One region of the Paeniglutamicibacter sp. ZC-3 genome, then DNA from elsewhere that is predicted to be linked to it. Evidence: riboswitches for the same ligand, from Rfam matches in the RefSeq annotation. Region 1 holds a riboswitch; each other region holds the start of a gene.
The links. Region 1 has a riboswitch for S-adenosylmethionine ahead of OIU93_RS01790 (methylenetetrahydrofolate reductase). Riboswitches for the same ligand answer to the same signal wherever they lie in the genome.
Positions count from the first base shown of each region.

Region 1 (3,268 bases):
TCTCGGCGAGCGCGCCGGGGACGGCCAGGGCGGCGCCGCGGTCGGTGACCAGGGCCGGCTCGTCCAGCTGCGCCCACGGTGCGCCGGCGGCGGCCAGGGCGGCAAGGATCTCGCCGTAGGCGTTGACCACTTCGTCAATGCGCGAGAGCGGGTCGAAGCCGGCGGGAGCGCCGTCCTCTGCCTTGGCCAGCAGCAGGTAGCTGATCGGGCCGACCAGGGTGGGGCGGATGGTGTTGCCATTGGCCGCATGTGCCGCGAAGGACTCGAGAAGGACGGCGGCGTTGGCCTTGATCGGGGTGGCTTCGCCGATTTCCGGGACCAGGTAGTGGTAGTTGGTGTCGAACCACTTGGTCATTTCCAAAGGCGCACGGGATTCGTCGCCGCGGGCCAGCACGAAGGAGCCTGCGGTGTCGATGGCGCCGTGCTCGCCTGCCAGGTCCGCGAAGCGGGTGGGCAGGGCCGAGAGGGCGACGGTGGCGTCGAGCACCTGGTCGTAGTAGGCGAAGTCGCCGGGCAGCGAGGCGTCATCGGGCTTGAGCCCGAGACCGGTGAGCTTGGCCAGGTTGGCGTTCTGCAGTTGGCGGGCCGCGGCGTGCAGCGTCGCCTCGTCGGTGCGTGAGGCCCAGTGCGCTTCGAGGGCCTTCTTGAGCTCGCGGTTGGGTCCGATGCGCGGGTAGCCGAGGATGGATGCTGCCGGGAAGGATGGCTTCGTCATGATGGTTCTCCTGTTGTTCTGGCGTGGTGGAAAGTGGTGGAAAGGTGGGTGGGTCTAGACGGCGGCGCGGGTGGCCCAGGTGTTGCTGGCCTGCGCGCGGGTCCGCGGCAATTCGAGCTGCTCGATGACATCGAGGGAGCCGCGATGGTCGTTGAAGGTGTACAGGTGCACGCCCGGTGCTCCGTCGTCGAAGGCCCTCCGGGCCAGGGTGACGGCGGCGTCCACACCGATGCGGTGGCGCTCGGAATCCGAGCCGGCGGTTTCCAGCGCGTGGGCCAGGATCGGGTCCGGGGCAATCCCGGCCATCGAGGCCAGCCGGTTCAGGCGCCTGACCGAGTTCAGCGGGATGACGCCGGGGATGATCGGGATGGTGACCCCAGCGCGGCGGGCCGAATCCACGAGGTTGGTGTACTCATTGGCACGGAAGTAGACCTGGGTGATGGCGTAGTTGGCCCCGGAGCGCTCCTTGGCCAGCAACACCTCCACATCGTGTTCGAAGGATGGGGATTCGGGGTGCCGGATCGGGTAGGCGGCGACACCCACCCCCAGTCTTCCTCCGGCCAGGGCGGCCGAGTGGTCGGTCTCAACCTCGCGGATCAGCTCGATCAGGTAGCGGGCGAAGGGGAATTCGCCGCGCCAGTCCTCGGGGTCCGTCGGCAGGTCCCCGCGCAGCGCCAGCACCCCGCGGACCCCGAGGGAAACGAAGTGGCGGATCAGGTTCTGCAGGGATTCGCGGCTCTCCCCCACACAGGTCAGATGGGCCAGCGGGCGCAGGCGGGTGTTCTGGATCAAGTGCTCGATCAGTTCAAGGGACGCGTTCCGGCGTGCCGGGGACCCCGAATAGGTCACCGACACGTAGTCGGGATCCGTCGCCTCCAGGGCCCGGATGCTGTTGAAGATTCCCTCGGCGGCGTCGCGGTTCGCCGGAGGGTACAACTCGTAGGACAGTGACGGCGGTGCGGCTGTCGTTCCAATACTCATGCATGTCTCCTCGTCGATTCGAGGGAGGCATCAGGGATCGCCACAAAAGCCCCAGGGATCCGTCACGGACGTCCTGCGGCGATGATGAGTGAACGCTGAAGCGGCTCCATCGCTTCTGGCAGTAGCACCCTCGCCGATGGAGTCCCAGGGAAGGGAATCCATCGGATGATGGTTGCTGCGGCGTCAACGAGCCAGATCTCTCAGCCGCTCTTGATGGTTGATGTATTCATCTTGGAACAGGTTGGAGGGCACGTGCAAGGAGCGTGCCGGCACAGCCGTCACGAAGGGCAAAATCACTTCATGTGTCCATACGGCGTCATTTTCGCTGGTCTGCCGCGGTCACATTGTTACGGCCGTCCATTCGCGTTTTTCGGTGTATCGTCGGGGATTCCCGGCTCCGGCATGACGCCGCGGGACTTCCGTGAAGCCAATGTGACGCGAAGGAGTGGCGTGCTCGCGACCGGTTTCCGGTGCCGGGATTCGAGGGTGGGGGAATGGTTTTCACCCGTGGTGCCACGGTCTTGACGGACTGCCGGGGCGGAGTTGCGACCCCACCGCGATGACCCTGATCCCTTTTTCGTGAAGCCGCTCCCCCTGCGCAGGGGGTTACTCGCCGGACGAGGCAGTACTTTTGTGCCCTTCGCGGATCGGGGCATCGTTCCCGGGGTTGCCCTGGCGGCGAGTCCAGTTCAGGCCGGAGAACGACACCGCCAGGACAGAGGTAAGCACCAGGGCGGCGGCGGGAGCGGCGACCGTCCACGGCGCCCTTTCAACGTAGTTGATTCCCTCGGCCAGGATGAGCCCCCACTCGGGGGTGGGCTGCCGGGGCCCCAGCCCCAGGAATCCCAGCGAGGCCAGCGCCAGCGCGATCCCGGGAATCCGCAGCATGGCGTGCCTGAACACCGGACCAAGAATCGCCGGCAGGACATACCTGAACAGGATCCGAGCCGGGCCCACGCCCAGCACCGGGAGGATCTTCACGAACGGCCGGGCCCGCGCTTCCTGTCCCAGGGCCGCCGCGTGCGCCGCCAGCGGTGCCCAGCCCACCAATGCGACCGCGATCGCGGCGCCGAGCAGCGACGGGCCGGTGACCACCGCGACCATCAGGCCCACCAGGATCGGCGGGGCGGCGTTGGCGACCTCCACCGGACCGGTTGCCGCATGCGGAAACAGCCCGATGACCAGCCCCAGGACCAGGCAAACCAGCACCACCAGCAGGGAAGTCCCCAAGGTCGCCAGCGCACCATGCCCCACCCTGGCCAATAGGTCGCGTCCGCTGGCATCGGCTCCGAAGGGCAGGGCCAGGCTCGGGGCAGCCAGCCTCGCGTGCTCGGACGCGAACGGGTCGCGCAACAGTCCGGCTACGACCAAAAGCACCAGCGCCGAGGCCACCACCAGCGGCAGGAGCATCTCCCGCCGGCGGGTTAAGCGCATGGTCTCCGGCGCCGGAACCGTACCGGAGCGAAGTGCCCTGCCCAGCAACAGCAGGCGCACCGCAGCGCAGGCCGAACCCACGATGACGGCCAGCAGCAACAGCGCCAGCACCCCGGCTTGCAGCGCCGGAATGTCCTG
Region 1 covers NZ_JAOYTG010000001.1:403,605-406,872, forward strand. The annotation lists gene metE (5-methyltetrahydropteroyltriglutamate--homocysteine S-methyltransferase) at 1-715, opposite strand, end outside; gene OIU93_RS01790 (methylenetetrahydrofolate reductase) at 770-1,696, opposite strand; SAM riboswitch class I at 1,800-1,916, opposite strand; gene OIU93_RS01795 (ABC transporter permease subunit) at 2,303-3,268, opposite strand, start outside.

Region 2 (3,268 bases), 120 kb from region 1:
GTGGGGTCATTTGGTTCGGCCATGGCCTCGCAGGCCAGCGTGACCCGAATCCTGTACTCCATGGGTCGTGACGGATTGCTGCCGCGCCGCATGGGCATGCTCAATCGCCGTTTTTCCACCCCCGTCTATGCCACCCTCGTGGTCTCCGCGGTGTCGCTGACCTACCTCTTCGTCAGCTTGGAGACTGCGGCCTCGGTGGTCAGCTTCGGGGCCCTGGTTGCGTTCTCCATGGTGAACCTTTCGGTCATCAAGACCTTCTTCATGGATGCTAAGGCGCGCGGTGCCCGTTCGGTGTTGCTCTACCTGCTCATGCCCCTGGTGGGATTCGCGCTGACCATTTGGTTGTGGACCTCGCTCTCCGGCGTCAGTCTTGTGGTGGGACTGATGTGGTTCGCCGCGGGAATCGGCTTTTTGGCCATCCGCACCAAGGGCTTCCGCACCACCCCGCCGAAGCTTTCCTTCGAGGACTGACGCCGATCCTGAATTGCCGCCCCCACGACGTTTCGGCGCCGTGCGGGCGGCATCGCCGGTTGCAGAACGGGACTTTCTAGTCCAGACGCCGGTCCTGCCAACTGCGCATGGTCCACCGCGATCTTGCTACCGCATCCAGCGTCACCACTCCGGTGTTGGCCAGTGGCAGCGGGCTCAGCAGGCCGGGGTCGAAGTTGGTGCTTCGGGAGGCAAGCCATGTCACCAGCATTGCGGCATGGCTGACCACGACCAGCTTTCCGGTCCCAGCTGCGCGCGCCTGTTCGATGACCGAGTTGAATCGATCCAGTGCCGTGTGCGCATCCTCGCCGCCAGCAACCTTGGCGGCAAGGTCGCCGGAAAGCCACCGGAAAAACACGTCGCGGTAGGCAAGTTGGGCCTCGGGGTCGTTGCGCATCTCCAGGTCACCGGCGGAGATTTCGCTCAGCCCCACGTGCTCGGCAAGGACAAGTCCGCGGGAATCGGCCAAGGGCGTTGCGGTCATCTTGGCGCGCAGCAACGGCGAGGAGAAGACCGCGTCCACATCCTCGGCACCGAGCCTCCGGACGAGTTCCCGTGCCTGGGCCAGGCCGGTCTCGTCCAGCGGCGCGCCGGGGGCCGCGGTGTCCAGGGCCTGGGCCACATTGGAGGCTGTCTGCCCGTGGCGGATCAAGATGAGTCTCATTCACTCACTCTAAAAGGTCACCGGGCGTTTGGTAGGATGAAATTAGCTTCACGAGATACGCGTCAGCTTTGGGCTCCGACCCGGCGCGACACCAACCCCATGCTTCAAGGGTGGTTCGGATGACGAAGCGGTCCTGGCAGCAGCCGCTGCCTTGGGGACAAGAGCACACGAAAGGCGCCACCACCTTGCGCAATGAGTCACGTTCCATCGACACCTGTACCTCGTTCCACTCCGGACACCGCACCAATCCCCGGGCGATCAGGAGCCTCATGGCCCGCCCCACGCTTTGGGCGCCCGCTGACATCGAGGTCGCGATGTCCCTGACCCAGGGCCTGACACTGCATGTCTTTGCCGGAGGCACCCACCACCAGGTGTTCGCCCACGACCTGCCGGTCATTGTGCAGCTGCTGCGCATTGCGCCGCAGCCGGCTCCGGGGATTTCACTTGGGCGGGTGAATTTCCACAGCAACGCGATTGCGCTTCCCGCCGATCCGCGCCACAGTGCCGGGCTGCGCTACTTTTCCTTCAGCACCGAACCGCTCTCTGCATGTACCTTCGAGCGCGATGAGGAATTGGCCCGCGACTTCGAGTCCCTGACGGGCAACCTGCAACTTTCCTAGGATTCCGGGCGGCTGAGACGGCCGTGGACCCAAAGTTGGCGGTCGCAGTCCACCGGTGCTTGGCGGGCCACCCCTTTTTCGGTGGTTTAGAACGGGCTATTGCTTCAGCTCTTCGACAATGCTGTTTCCCGTTTCCGGTCGGGATTCCCATGCCCACGATTCATGGAAACGTACCCGACCGTCGTCAAGGACCTCGATGACCGATTCACAAACTCCGGTTGAGGTTTCCTTGTTAGCGCCAAGGTGAACGTAGCGAAAGTTCAATTTATCCGCATTGCGAGTGCCGACGAGATAGCCTCGGACGACTGCACCACCGGAGTACTCTGCCCAAACCACTTCGTGATCTTGGTGGTAGGTAAATGTGGTGGATTGCCCTACTTCTCCTGTTGCAGAATTCTCAACGCCGCAGAATACTCGGCCGTCCAAGGACACGGTGTCTGCCTGAGGTGCAGTTTCGGTGCTCATGCTCCGAACAATAGCAACGCATTGCACGGGAGAGTCCAAGGCTTGTCTCAATGTGACGGTTCGACGTGTTCCTAGGCGGGGCTGGGCATTAGGCCTTGCACGGCAACGATTGTCCATTGCGTCCGGAAAGAGAAAGCATTAGCGGAAAATCGGGTCGGCCGCGTACTGCGCCAGCGCTTCCTTGTTCCCCGGGCTAAGTCGAAGCAATCGCTGCTCGTCAACGGAGAAGAATGCCAGGGTGGTTGCAGCACGAACGCACACCCCGCCGTCCACCGGATCGTGGAACTCGTAGCTGATGTCGAAACTCGCGGCCTTGATGGTGCTGATCCACAAATCCACGTGCGCCGGGACGTTGCGGTAGTCCAACGGTTTGAGGTAGCGCACGCGGTGCTCGACGACCAGGATCTGCGTGTTTTCCGGGACCGTGGAGAACAGGTCGACCTGCGGCATGATGCCGGGCTTTCCGGTGCCGCCGGGCACCCCGAAGCCGGCGATGCGCGCCTCTTCCATCATGCGGACCAGGTTTACGTTGTTGATGTGTCCGTAGGCATCCATGTCTCCCCAGCGCATGGGGACCTCGACGCGGATCTTGTGTCCGGACATTCAGTCGATCCTTGCCGGATCGTCGGGGCTGATGATGCCCAGGCCCTCCAGCTTCTCGGCGATGCGCGACCCGTCTGGCTCGTAGACCCAGGGCACTCCGGGGGTGGAATTCAGGATCCCCTGGCTGCGCCCACCGGCCAGCACCGCCTCGGAGGGGGTCAGCTGGCGAATGACGATGGCCTCGACATGGCGGGGATAGCGGCGGGCGAATTCGGCGTAGAGATAGGGGTCGTGTTGGCCGTCGTCGCCGATCAGCAGCCACTTCATGTTCGGGAATTCGGCGGCGAGGCGGCGCAACTGGTCGGCCTTGTGCTGCATGCCCGAACGGAACCAGCCGCGCTCGGTGGCTCCCCAGTCGGTCAGCAACAACGGGCCCTGCGGGTAGAGGTTGCGTGAGAGGAATCGGGTGAGGGTCTGGGCGACGTTC
Region 2 covers NZ_JAOYTG010000001.1:521,373-524,640, forward strand. The annotation lists gene OIU93_RS02335 (APC family permease) at 1-471, shown strand, start outside; gene OIU93_RS02340 (histidine phosphatase family protein) at 548-1,153, opposite strand; SAM riboswitch class IV at 1,200-1,323, shown strand; gene OIU93_RS02345 (hypothetical protein) at 1,339-1,773, shown strand; gene OIU93_RS02350 (hypothetical protein) at 1,870-2,238, opposite strand; gene OIU93_RS02355 (thioesterase family protein) at 2,377-2,841, opposite strand; gene OIU93_RS02360 (App1 family protein) at 2,842-3,268, opposite strand, start outside.
Region 2: linked by a shared signal. The riboswitch ahead of OIU93_RS02345 (hypothetical protein) and the one ahead of OIU93_RS01790 (methylenetetrahydrofolate reductase) in region 1 are both predicted to bind S-adenosylmethionine.

Region 3 (3,268 bases), on a different contig from region 1:
CCACGGCCTGTGCGACTTCCGGGGAATCCTTGAGGAAGGATTCGGTCGCATTCAGCGCGCCGTAGGTGTTGAAGTCCAGGTTGCGGTAGATCAGCGTGGCGCCGTTTTCCTCGGCGCCGGCCATGATCGGGTCCAGTCCACTCCAGGCGTCCACGGAGCCATTTTCCAAGGCAGCGCGCCCATCGGCGTGCTGGAGGTTTTCCACCGTCACGTCGTCGGGACCAAGCCCTGCCTGTTCCAGGGCCTGCAGCAAGAAGAAGTAAGGATCGGTTCCCTTGGTGGCAGCCACGGATTTGCCCTTCAGGTCGGAGACCTCCTTGATGGGGGAGTCCTTGGCGACCACAAGGGCAGCCCACTCGGGCTGCGAGTAGATGTCGATGGTCTTGATCGGTGAACCATTGGAGCGGGCCAGCAGGGCGGCGGAGCCCGCGGTCGATCCCACGTCGATGGCGCCCGCGCGGAGCGCTTCGTTGGCCTTGTTGGAACCGGCCGACTGCACCCAGTTCACGGTGACGCCCTGGTCCTTCAGCGATGCTTCCAGCCAGCCCTTTTCCTTGAGCACCAAGCTCAACGGGTTGTAGGTGGCGAAGTCGATGTTGAGCGTCGTGGCTTCGTTGGCGCTGGCGCCGCCGGAGCCTTCGCCGGCGCAACCGGTCAGCAGTGCGGTGGCAGTTGCCAGCGCGGTGGTGGCGATGAGCGCGCGACGCGAGAAGAATTTGCGGTTCATAAGTGGTTTCCTTGAGTGTTCGACCGCACGCCAGTGCGGCGCTGGTTCTAAGAAGCGAGTGGAGTGGAAGTGATTGGGGGCCGGTGCTAGTGGCGGTGCGCGTCAACGCCGAGCGACGCCAGCAGCGAGCTGCGCATTCGGGCCAGGGCTTCATCGCTGCGGTGGCGCGGACGTGCGCCGGGGACCGTGAGGACCTGGGTGACGGTGGCGGAGGTGGCGCCGTTCGGGCGACCCAACACCACGATGCGGTCGGCCAACTGGAGCGCCTCGTCGACGTCGTGGGTGACCAGCAAGACGGTCGTCGGGTAGGCGCCGTGGATGTCCAGCAGCAGGTCCTGCATTTTCAGGCGTGTAAGTGCATCCAGCGCGCCGAATGGTTCATCCAGCAGCAGGACTCCGGGGCGTCGGGCCAGTGCCCGTGCAAGCGAGGTGCGCTGGGCCATGCCGCCGGAAATTTCCCGCGGCCGTAAGGTGCTGTGGGCATCCAACTCGACGAGTTCCAGGAGTTCGGCTACGCGGGTGGCGCCAATGGAACGGTCCGTACCCTGGGGAAGCCCCAAAGCCACGTTCTTTTCAACGGATTGCCACGGCAGCAAGCGCGGTTCCTGGAAAGCCACGGCGCATCGGGCGTCCAGGCCGTTGACGGCGGTGCCGTCGATCAGGACCTGGCCCGTGGAGGGTCGGTCCAGTCCGGAGACCGAGCGAAGCAACGTGGACTTGCCGCAACCGCTAGGGCCAAGGATTGCCACGACTTCGCCGCCCGCGATCTCGAGGTCGACATCACCCAACACTTTGCGACCGTCGAAGCTGCGTCCAACGCCTTTGAACGTCACGCGAAGCGCCGGGTTGGAGCCGCGTGCCGGTAGGGAAAGCGTGGGGTGGTCAAGCGTGGAAGTCATGTTCTCTCCATCGTTCCTGGCGGTAGCACCGGCCTCGGTCGAGGTGGTTGCTGCGGCGTCATGGAGCCAGATCTCTCGGCCGCTCGGGATGGGTTGTTACCTTCATCAAAGTCGATCCGGCGTCATGGAGGCAAGCCGGCCGTAATGTGACGAAACGTTCGACAAGCCGGAAAGAATCGGCAATCCATCGAATGAAATTTGATGAAATAGGGAATTTTCATCTTCTTTCCACGAGCGCCAAAGTGCCGGCGGGGGACCGCCCTCCCGGCCCGCGTATCACGCGTCCAGCCGCGTGAACCCGCTGTCGGGCGGGCCGGCTGAACCTGGGGCCCCGGGTCGCCTGACCTCCGCGCCAAGGCTGGTGTCTCGTCGAAGAAATGGTTGTCGGATCGGCGTTGGGTCGCTACTGAGCCGATGCCGCGGCGGGCCAGGAAGCCCGCTGTGCCCTGTGACGCACGTGCCATTTGTGACGAACCGGGTTGTCTCCGCTTCGCCGGGGCGTGTAGAAATATGTCCAACAACCATCCAGAGCGGCCGAGAGATCTGGCTCCATGACGCCGCAGCAACCCCTTCCCCTTAATTGGGCGGTAGGTGCTCACGCCAGGACCGATGGAGAGAATTCATGGCTATCGATTCATTTGCACTAGCGCACGCCGTCGAGGCGGACCCGAACATCTTTGGCGCCGTCAACCTCGACGCATTCACCGGCGACACCCCCGCCCGACACCTGCTCAAACTCACGCCGGGCGTTCCACTGAACGGTCACTATGACGAGTTGGCTGCGATTTTCCGCCCGGTCTTCGCCAAGATCGCGGTCGGGGCCGGCGAGCGCGATGCCAACCGGACTCTCCCCTTTGAACCTGTCGGTTGGCTGAACCGGGTGCGATTCGGGGCATTGCGCATCCCGGTGGCAGCAGGTGGCTATGGGGCAAGCGTGTCCGACTTGTTCCGCCTCTTGATCGAACTCGCCGAGGCGGATTCACAGGTGGCGCACCTGTGGCGCTCACACATCGGCTTCGTCGAATCCGTGCTGTTGCTTGAGGACGATGCCTTGCGGCACCGTTGGATCGAGCGCATTGTTGCCGGCCAGATCGTCGGCAACGCCTACACCGAGCGCGGCGGGAACCGGTTGGGCACGCTCAACACGACCATTGCCAAGCAGGGCGAACGCTGGATCCTCAATGGCGAGAAATACTATTGCACCGGCACGATCTACGCCGATTGGGTCGCCGTCGCCGTGGCGCATCCGGCCCGCGCCGGCCGCCAGATCGCGGTGGTCTCCACGCAGCATTCCGGGGTCAAGATCTTTGACGACTGGGACGGATTCGGGCAGCAACTCACCGGCACCGGCTCGACCACGTTCGAGAACGTCCCGGTGGACACGATCCTGCCCGACGAACAGCAGGTCAACGACCCGGAATCCGCCATCTTCCAGCTGGTGCTCCTGGGGGTCCAAGCCGGAATCACGCGCGCGGTTCTCAATGACGTGCGCTCGTCGGTCCAGGCCCGCACTCGAAGCTTCAGCACCGGAACGGGCGTTCCGGTGCGCGAGGAACCCCAGGTGCTCCAATTGGTCGGCGAGATCTCGGGCACCGCGTTCGCCGTCGACTCCATCGTCCTGGCCGCCGTGGCGGAGATCGAG
Region 3 covers NZ_JAOYTG010000007.1:19,287-22,554, forward strand. The annotation lists gene OIU93_RS09435 (aliphatic sulfonate ABC transporter substrate-binding protein) at 1-727, opposite strand, end outside; gene OIU93_RS09440 (ABC transporter ATP-binding protein) at 814-1,626, opposite strand; SAM riboswitch class I at 1,631-1,721, opposite strand; SAM riboswitch class I at 2,145-2,242, shown strand; gene OIU93_RS09445 (acyl-CoA dehydrogenase family protein) at 2,249-3,268, shown strand, end outside.
Region 3: linked by a shared signal. The riboswitch ahead of OIU93_RS09440 (ABC transporter ATP-binding protein) and the one ahead of OIU93_RS01790 (methylenetetrahydrofolate reductase) in region 1 are both predicted to bind S-adenosylmethionine.